3 linked regions of the Desulfosarcina ovata subsp. ovata genome follow. The protein of the gene in region 2 interacts with the protein of the main gene of each other region in a pairwise test. Links are inferred from orthologs where the notes say so. Each region holds a gene or a part of one and is shown on either strand. Other genes may lie near its edges. The genes, in order: tsaE, rlmB and GN112_RS05100.

Region 1 (3,155 bases), 6.5 Mb from region 2 along the record:
ATGATTCGCCACAGCGTAACGGCGATCACTGCGGCGCAGACCAGCAGGACAAAGCGAATTTGCTCAGGGGTGAACCCTTTCATCCGGCCAACCCTTCCGGTTTTCCTGGTGGGCACCGCCTGCCTAATCGTCCCGGTCCAGCCCGAAGGCCGTGTGCAGGACCCGGACGGCCAATTCCGTATATTTTTCCTCAATGATGCAGGAGATGCGAATTTCAGAAGTGCTGATCATGATGATGTTGATGTTTTCACGGGCCAGGGCGTTGAACATCAGCGACGCCACACCAGAATGATTTTTCATGCCCACGCCGATTACCGACACCTTGGCGATGTTGGGGTCGGCAAAGACATCCTCGGCATCAATGGTTGCGGCGACTTTTTTCTCGATTTCCAGGGCCTTGGTGCAATCGGCCTTGGGAACGGTGAAGGTCAGGTCCGTCTGACCGCCGCTACGCGTATTCTGGATGATCATGTCCACCAGAATGCCGGCTTCGGCGATGGGAGAGAATATTTTTGCTGCAACACCCGGCTGATCAGGGACTTTTTTCAAAGTGATCCTTGCCTGATTCAAATCGTGAGTGACCCCCGAAACAACCAGTTGCTCCATCCCGGAATCTTCGTTTACCACCATGGTGCCTTCCTCCTCTGAAAATGATGAGCGGACATGAACGGGGATGTTGTATTTTTTGGCGAAACCGACGGAGCGGATCTGCAGCACCTTGGCGCCCAGACTGGCCATGTTGAGCATCTCGTCATAGGAGATGACCTTGATTTTTCTGGCCTTCGGGCAGATGTTGGGGTCCGCTGTGTAAATTCCATCCACGTCGGTGTAGATCTCGCAGACATCGGCATTCAGCGCCGCCGCGATGGCCACCGCCGAGGTGTCCGAACCGCCGCGACCCAGCGTGGTGATGTTGCCCTTGATGTCCATGCCCTGAAAACCGGCCACAACAACGATTTTTCGGTCTTTCAGAAGGCGTTTGATCCGATCGGTACCGATCTCGAGAATGCGCGCGTTGCCGTATTCACAGTCCGTGACCACCTCGGCCTGGTGTCCCAGCAGGGATTGTGCCTGAACCCCCATACCTTTGAGCATCATGGCCAGAATGGCTGCCGTGGTCTGCTCGCCGGTGGCCAGCAGCACGTCCAGTTCGCGCCGGTCCGGGGCGTCGGTGGCTTCATTGGCCAGGCCGAGCAAGCGGTCGGTGACGCCGGCCATGGCCGAGAGAATCACCACCACGTCATTCCCCTGATGATGGGTTTTCAAAACCCGGTTGGCGACATTGCGGATGCGGGTGATGTCGGCGACCGAGGTGCCGCCGAATTTTTGAACGACGATTGCCATACTTTTTCCACTTTCAGTGCTTTTCGAATGGTTCCACGTATCACAGCGATAGGAAATAAAATCAAATGGGGATGTCTTTTAACAGATCCGCCAGGTCAAGTCCATATGCAATTACTCGGATGGATCGGCTATTGTCACCGGTTGGGGAGAAGAAAAAATCCAAACGCCGGGGCGGATGATCCGATGGATGGAGCCGCTCGGGCCACTCGACGGCAACGATGCCGGGCTGGTCGAAAATCTCGATCAAGCCGATTTCATCCGGATCAACCGGTTCGGACAGGCGATACAGGTCCACATGGCAGAAGAGCAGTCGGCCCGGATATTCGTTGACCAGGGTGTAGGTGGGACTGGTGATGGCGATGCTGTCAGGAACGCCCAGGCCACGGGCAAGCCCCTGGGCAAAGGCGGTTTTGCCGCTGCCCAGGTCACCGTACAGGAAAAGAACCAGCCTTTGGTTCAGCCGCCGACCGATGGTACGGCCCAGTTCGATGGTCTGGTCGGCGGTGTGCGTCTCCACTGTCCGCCGGTTCGGGTCAGACGGCAAGGCGGACGACGTGTTCATTGGTCGTCAGGTCCCATGGGGTAGCACAACGCGTCCGTGAACAGCCAGTCCGGCAGGTCTTCGCCGCTACGCAGCGCCTGCATGGCTGCGGGCACGGCATCAAGTACCTCCGTGGCCAGATAACCCGTGGCGGCCTTGCTGCAGGCCAGTTGGTCGGCCGCTGCGCCGTGCAGGTAGACGCCGGCCTGGGCAGCAGCCGAGACGTTTATCCCCTGGGTGATCAGGCCAGCGATGAGTCCGGTGAGAACATCGCCCATGCCACCCGCCGCCATGCCCGGGTTGCCGGTGGGGTTGATGAAAACATGGCCATCCGGCCGGGCAATGACAGTGGCGGCTCCCTTGAGCACCAGATGGACTCCGTGCTGCCGGGCAAAGTCGCGGGCGTGGGAAACGCGATCCCTTTGAATGTCGGCCGTGGACAGACCGCATAGCCGGGCCATTTCCCCGGGGTGGGGGGTAAGTACCATGGGTGCCTGTTTTTTGCTGAGAACCGACAGATTCCCGGCGATCAGGTTCAGTCCGTCCGCATCGACAATCAGCGGCATCGTGGCGGATTCAATCAGATGGCCAAGCAACCGCCCGGTAGATGGATCCGTTCCCAGGCCAGGCCCCACGGCCAGACATCGTTTGTCGGCCATCAGGCCTTGGACGGTCTGAAACGCGGATTCGTCCAGGGTCCCCTGGACGGTTTGGGCCAGGCCGACGGTCATGGCCTCCGTGACCAGGGTTTCCAGTACCGGGTTGAGCGATTGAGGAACGCCCAGGGTCACCAGGCCGGCCCCGGCACGCATGGCGCCCATGGCGGTCATGGCGGCGGCACCGGTTTTTCCGGGGCTGCCGGCCAGCACCAGAAGATGACCGGTATGGCCCTTATGCGCCGTGGCATCGCGGTGGGGCAGGGCAGGCTTCAAGTCCATGGGGGTGATCAGGTGCTGATGGCAGCCCACCTGGGCGGCCATGTGGGGGGGGATGCCGATTTCGATCACCTTCAGCCGGCCGCTAAGCCGGCGGCCCGGGTAGGTGAGGTGGCCGGCCTTGGCAAATCCGAACGTGGCCGTGGCGGCGGCCTCGATGCAGACGCCGCAGGCCTGGCCGGTGTCGGCATTCAGACCCGAGGCGATATCCACGGCAAAAACCGGACGATGCATCTGATTGATAAATTCAATTGCCGACCGGAAATAGCCGCGAACATCTGAAGACAGTCCCGTTCCCAAAATGGCATCGATCCAGATGGCGATATGATGCATTT
Region 2 (2,918 bases):
GGATCGTCGCCAACACCGAAACTCAGGTTCATCCCCTCGAAAGGCGGCCAGCTGGCCCCGCCCGCCCGAGTGGTGATCGCGTGGATCACTCCCGGCAAACGATTCAAGGCCGGGAATTGAAACAGCTGGTTTTGCTCTCTTTTCAGCAGCAGCAAGGGACACCGACTCTCAACCGTTTTTTTCAACAGCATCGTCTTTGGAGCCGCCGAGGGTCACAGGGCCCTGGCCAGGGTGAGCAGATCAACCCGTTCGGCGCCGGCCTGCAAAAGCGTCCGGGCGCAGGCATCGGCAGTGGCGCCTGTGGTCAGCACATCGTCCACCAGCAGCACCCGTTTCCCGGCGGCCTGGCCGGGCTGCCTAACCCCAAAGGCATTTTTGATGTTCCTCCGGCGCTGCCGCCGGTCCATGCCGGTCTGGGGGGGCGTGGCCCGCCGGCGCACCAACAGATCGCGGACGATGGTGCCTCCGGTGGGGAGGTTCCAGTGCCGGATCAGCAGGTAAGCCTGGTTGAAACCGCGCTGGCGGAAACGCCGGCGGTGAAGGGGCACCGGTGCGACCAAATCGATCTCGCCTGGCTCCCAATGACGCCGGAAGACGTCCAGCAGCAAGTCACCCAGTGGGACGGCCAAGGCGACGATCCCCCTGAATTTCAGCGCATGAATGGCGGATCTCAGGGTTTCGTCGTAAATGCCCAGCGCACGGGCCCGGGTAAAGGCCCCCGGTCGCTCCAGGCAACGGCCGCACAGATGATTGTCGCCTTCCCGGCTTTTAAAAACCAGACCGCAGCGACTGCAAAAAGGCGAGGATACCGCCGTCCAGCGCTGACGACAGACCGGACAGAACTGATCGGCCAGGGCCTGGGACAGATCCGGGTCTGCCACGGCCCCGTCGGTTGCGGGCCGCTGTGAACCGCCGCGCAGGAACAGGTGACCGCAACGCCGGCAACAAAACGGGAAAAGGGCATCAATCGCGCTAAACAACCAGCGCCGAACCACCGGCCCGCCCATCGCCCGGCCCCTACCGCCAGTGTCTATTTCATCAGGCTGACAATCGCTTCGGCAAACTGGGAGTATTTGATTTTCTCTGCATTGGCCATCGGCCCCACCTCCTTCCTGAGAGGAAATGTTTGGTTCATCGTTCACCATTGGACGGTCAGTGCTGTTCATGCCGCTGACGATAGGTTTCAAAGAGCACCACCGCGGCGGCAGCCGAAGCGTTCAGCGAATCCACGCGGCCGCACAGAGGGATGGAGACCAGGAAATCGCACGCCTGCCGCACCAGCGGTCGCAGTCCCTTCTCCTCCCCGCCCACCACCAAAGCCAGGGGGCCTTGCAGATCGGCCTGGAAAACGGTTTGCTGCGCTTCCATGGCCAATCCGGCCACCCAAACGCCTTTTTTTTTCAGCCATTCGATGGCCTGGGTCAGGTTGGTCACCTGACAAAGCCGGGTGTGTTCCAGGGCACCGGCCGAGGCCTTGGACACCGCCGGGGTGGCCCCGGCGGCACGGTCCTTGGGAATCACCAGGGCATCGACCCCCGCGCAGTGCGCAGATCGCACGATCGCCCCCAGGTTGTGGGGATCTTTGATGCTGTCCAGAAGAACCAACAGGCAGCTGCCATCGCCACCGGTTTCGGGCAACGAGAGCGATTCCAGTGTCGCCATGGGCAACGGCGAGGCCGTCATGGCCACCCCCTGATGGTGGTCGCTGCCGCAGGCCGCGCGCAGCGCCTCTACCGTCACCGTCTGAACAGGGATACCGCGCGGTTGGGCCAGTTCGATGACGCGGCCCTGGCGCTCGGAGGGCACCTGGCGATCCATCATCACGGCATTGATGCGCCGCCGGCCGGCCATCAGCGCCTCCATCACCGGGTGGAAGCCGTATAATACCTCCCTGGCATTCGGTCCGGGCCGCCGCTGGCGGTTCTTGGGAACCATCTCAGTCGGCCTCACCTTTCAGGATGCGCACAAACCGGTCGATGGCCGCCGGCAAGTCATCGTTGACCACCACGTACCGGTAGCGTTCCTTCTGGGCGATTTCCGCCTTGGCATTGCGCAGTCGTTTTTCGATCACGTCCATGTCGTCCTGGCCGCGGGCGGTAAGCCGCTGGCGCAAAGCCGCCATGGAGGGGACCATGATAAAAATCGTGATGGTCTGCGGATACCGCTCGAGGATCTGCCGGGCGCCTTGGACGTCAATGTCCATGAGCACATCCCGCCCGGCGGCCAGATGGCCGTCGATAAAACGGGCCGAGGTACCGTAGTAGTTGTCGTGCACCTGGGCCCACTCCACCCACAGGCCTTTGTCAATGCCTTTTTGGAAATCCTCGCGGCTGACAAAGAAGTAATCGCGCCCGTCCTGCTCCCCGGAACGCGGTGGGCGGGTGGTCGAACTGACCGAGTAGACCAGGTCCGGCAATTGCTTACGGGCGGCCTGGCACAAGGTGCTCTTACCGGCACCCGACGGGGCCGAAACCACAAAAAGACGACCACTGCCAGCAGATTTATCCGGTGCGACCGGATCATTGGGGGCCATCGGGTCCATTCACACTCACCTTTTCCTTTTTCAAATCCTCGAACCGCTGGGCCACGGTTTCGAACTGGATCGCGGACAACACGATATGATTGCTGTCCATGACAATGATGGCCCGGGTCCGCCGTCCCTGGGTCGCATCCACCAGATGCCGCTGTTCGCGGGCCTCGTCCTTGAGCCGCTTCATGGGCGAGGAACTGGGGGAGACAATGGCCACCACCCGTTCGGCCACCACCGTGTTGCCGAAACCGATATTGAGCAGTTTTTTTTCCATGATCAGCGCTCCCCGATCCGCTCAGTGGGTCTACTCGACATTCTGAACCTGTTCGCGCAATTTCTCCAGCTCCGATTTCACCGCCACGATCGTGTGGGACATGCTCGCCTTGCC
Region 3 (3,040 bases), 6.5 Mb from region 2 along the record:
CGGCCATGGCCGAGAGAATCACCACCACGTCATTCCCCTGATGATGGGTTTTCAAAACCCGGTTGGCGACATTGCGGATGCGGGTGATGTCGGCGACCGAGGTGCCGCCGAATTTTTGAACGACGATTGCCATACTTTTTCCACTTTCAGTGCTTTTCGAATGGTTCCACGTATCACAGCGATAGGAAATAAAATCAAATGGGGATGTCTTTTAACAGATCCGCCAGGTCAAGTCCATATGCAATTACTCGGATGGATCGGCTATTGTCACCGGTTGGGGAGAAGAAAAAATCCAAACGCCGGGGCGGATGATCCGATGGATGGAGCCGCTCGGGCCACTCGACGGCAACGATGCCGGGCTGGTCGAAAATCTCGATCAAGCCGATTTCATCCGGATCAACCGGTTCGGACAGGCGATACAGGTCCACATGGCAGAAGAGCAGTCGGCCCGGATATTCGTTGACCAGGGTGTAGGTGGGACTGGTGATGGCGATGCTGTCAGGAACGCCCAGGCCACGGGCAAGCCCCTGGGCAAAGGCGGTTTTGCCGCTGCCCAGGTCACCGTACAGGAAAAGAACCAGCCTTTGGTTCAGCCGCCGACCGATGGTACGGCCCAGTTCGATGGTCTGGTCGGCGGTGTGCGTCTCCACTGTCCGCCGGTTCGGGTCAGACGGCAAGGCGGACGACGTGTTCATTGGTCGTCAGGTCCCATGGGGTAGCACAACGCGTCCGTGAACAGCCAGTCCGGCAGGTCTTCGCCGCTACGCAGCGCCTGCATGGCTGCGGGCACGGCATCAAGTACCTCCGTGGCCAGATAACCCGTGGCGGCCTTGCTGCAGGCCAGTTGGTCGGCCGCTGCGCCGTGCAGGTAGACGCCGGCCTGGGCAGCAGCCGAGACGTTTATCCCCTGGGTGATCAGGCCAGCGATGAGTCCGGTGAGAACATCGCCCATGCCACCCGCCGCCATGCCCGGGTTGCCGGTGGGGTTGATGAAAACATGGCCATCCGGCCGGGCAATGACAGTGGCGGCTCCCTTGAGCACCAGATGGACTCCGTGCTGCCGGGCAAAGTCGCGGGCGTGGGAAACGCGATCCCTTTGAATGTCGGCCGTGGACAGACCGCATAGCCGGGCCATTTCCCCGGGGTGGGGGGTAAGTACCATGGGTGCCTGTTTTTTGCTGAGAACCGACAGATTCCCGGCGATCAGGTTCAGTCCGTCCGCATCGACAATCAGCGGCATCGTGGCGGATTCAATCAGATGGCCAAGCAACCGCCCGGTAGATGGATCCGTTCCCAGGCCAGGCCCCACGGCCAGACATCGTTTGTCGGCCATCAGGCCTTGGACGGTCTGAAACGCGGATTCGTCCAGGGTCCCCTGGACGGTTTGGGCCAGGCCGACGGTCATGGCCTCCGTGACCAGGGTTTCCAGTACCGGGTTGAGCGATTGAGGAACGCCCAGGGTCACCAGGCCGGCCCCGGCACGCATGGCGCCCATGGCGGTCATGGCGGCGGCACCGGTTTTTCCGGGGCTGCCGGCCAGCACCAGAAGATGACCGGTATGGCCCTTATGCGCCGTGGCATCGCGGTGGGGCAGGGCAGGCTTCAAGTCCATGGGGGTGATCAGGTGCTGATGGCAGCCCACCTGGGCGGCCATGTGGGGGGGGATGCCGATTTCGATCACCTTCAGCCGGCCGCTAAGCCGGCGGCCCGGGTAGGTGAGGTGGCCGGCCTTGGCAAATCCGAACGTGGCCGTGGCGGCGGCCTCGATGCAGACGCCGCAGGCCTGGCCGGTGTCGGCATTCAGACCCGAGGCGATATCCACGGCAAAAACCGGACGATGCATCTGATTGATAAATTCAATTGCCGACCGGAAATAGCCGCGAACATCTGAAGACAGTCCCGTTCCCAAAATGGCATCGATCCAGATGGCGATATGATGCATTTGTGATTGGTGGGCCTTGAAAGCGGCGATGTCGGCCATTTCAACCACCGTCACGCCCATGCGGTCGATAAGGGCCAGGTTGGTTGCTGCATCGCCCTGAACCCGGCTGCGCTCGGCCAGCAGAAAGACGGTTACCGGAATGCCTTTCTGATGAAGATAGCGGGCCATGACAAATCCATCGCCGCCGTTGTTTCCGCGTCCTGCGGCAACACCCACACTGCCGGGTTGGCGGTGGAAAAGGGTGTCCAGAAAGAACGCCGTTGCTCCCCGGCCGGCGTTCTCCATGAGAACCCGGCCGGGTATACCGAAAGATTCGATGGTTGCACGATCCATGCGCTGCATTTCATCAGCGGTTACCAGATACATACCCTTGCTCCTTGGGTTAAAGGCCGTTAATCAGATTCCGCATATCCCTGACGGCCCGGTCCATACCGACCAGTACGGCCCGGGAAACGATGCTGTGGCCGATACAGTAGGTATTGATTTCCGTTACGCCGGTAAAGGCCTTAATTGTGGTGATATCGAGACCACGGCCGGCGCTGATGTCCAGTTTGAGCTTTTTGGCCAGCTTGACGGCATCGATGATTTTGGCAAACGCCTGCCTTTGTTTCGTGGCACCGGTTGCTTCGCAGAACGTTTTTGTGCTGATCGCAATACCATTGGCCCCCGCCTGGTGGGCCAGCTTGATCTGCTCCGGCTCGGGGTTGATGAGGATATTGACGGGAATCCCATTGTTTTGCAGCGCACCGATGGTTTCCTCCATGGATTTGCTGTGTACGATCAGGTCAAGGCTTCCGTCGGAAGCGACCTCCTGGCGGCTTTCCGGAACCAGCGTTACCCGCTCCGGACGAACATCCAGGGCGATCCCCACCATTTCCGAGGTGGCCGCCATTTCCAGAATCAGTTGGGTCTGAATCACCCTGCGCAGCAGTCGGACATCCCGGTCCTGGATGGTGCGCCGATCCTCTCTCAGGTGGCAGACAATGCCGTCCGCACCGGCCAGTTCGGCAAGCAGGGCCGCGGCGATGGGATCCGGGGTGGCCGCCTGACTGGCTTCCCGCAACGTGGCGACACGATCAATGTTGACAGCCAGACCGG

The links.
Region 1: the proteins of rlmB (region 2) and tsaE interact in binary tests that used the Escherichia coli proteins (3 or more experiments, as listed by UniProt). The link is inferred for Desulfosarcina ovata subsp. ovata from one-to-one orthologs.
Region 3: the proteins of rlmB (region 2) and GN112_RS05100 interact in binary tests that used the Escherichia coli proteins (3 or more experiments, as listed by UniProt). The link is inferred for Desulfosarcina ovata subsp. ovata from one-to-one orthologs.

What each region holds. Positions count from the first base shown.
Region 1 is NZ_AP021879.1:1,151,418-1,154,572, reverse strand. The notes cover bases 157-3,155. They hold tsaE (tRNA (adenosine(37)-N6)-threonylcarbamoyltransferase complex ATPase subunit type 1 TsaE), read right to left. Parts: upstream 1,907-3,155; coding sequence 1,406-1,906; downstream 157-1,405. Other genes in these bases: GN112_RS05100 (NAD(P)H-hydrate dehydratase), read right to left, coding at 1,903-3,155; GN112_RS05110 (aspartate kinase), read right to left, coding at 157-1,344. In the rest of the region: more of GN112_RS05110, read right to left, coding at 124-156. UniProt on the Escherichia coli protein: Required for the formation of a threonylcarbamoyl group on adenosine at position 37 (t(6)A37) in tRNAs that read codons beginning with adenine.
Region 2 is NZ_AP021879.1:7,620,505-7,623,422, reverse strand. What follows is about bases 45-2,806. They hold rlmB (23S rRNA (guanosine(2251)-2'-O)-methyltransferase RlmB), read right to left. Parts: upstream 1,936-2,806; coding sequence 1,153-1,935; downstream 45-1,152. Other genes in these bases: GN112_RS33450 (DUF370 domain-containing protein), read right to left, coding at 2,520-2,804; gmk (guanylate kinase), read right to left, coding at 1,937-2,542; GN112_RS33465 (ComF family protein), read right to left, coding at 213-1,007; GN112_RS33470 (purine nucleoside phosphorylase YfiH/LACC1 family protein), read right to left, coding at 45-191. Outside these bases: more of GN112_RS33470, read right to left, coding at 1-44; GN112_RS33445 (YicC/YloC family endoribonuclease), read right to left, coding at 2,835-2,918. UniProt on the Escherichia coli protein: Specifically methylates the ribose of guanosine 2251 in 23S rRNA.
Region 3 is NZ_AP021879.1:1,150,322-1,153,361, reverse strand. Bases 1-2,884 are described here. They hold GN112_RS05100 (NAD(P)H-hydrate dehydratase), read right to left. Parts: upstream 2,309-2,884; coding sequence 692-2,308; downstream 1-691. Other genes in these bases: GN112_RS05095 (pyridoxine 5'-phosphate synthase), read right to left, coding at 2,325-2,884; tsaE (tRNA (adenosine(37)-N6)-threonylcarbamoyltransferase complex ATPase subunit type 1 TsaE), read right to left, coding at 195-695; GN112_RS05110 (aspartate kinase), read right to left, coding at 1-133. Outside these bases: more of GN112_RS05095, read right to left, coding at 2,885-3,040. UniProt on the Escherichia coli protein: Bifunctional enzyme that catalyzes the epimerization of the S- and R-forms of NAD(P)HX and the dehydration of the S-form of NAD(P)HX at the expense of ADP, which is converted to AMP.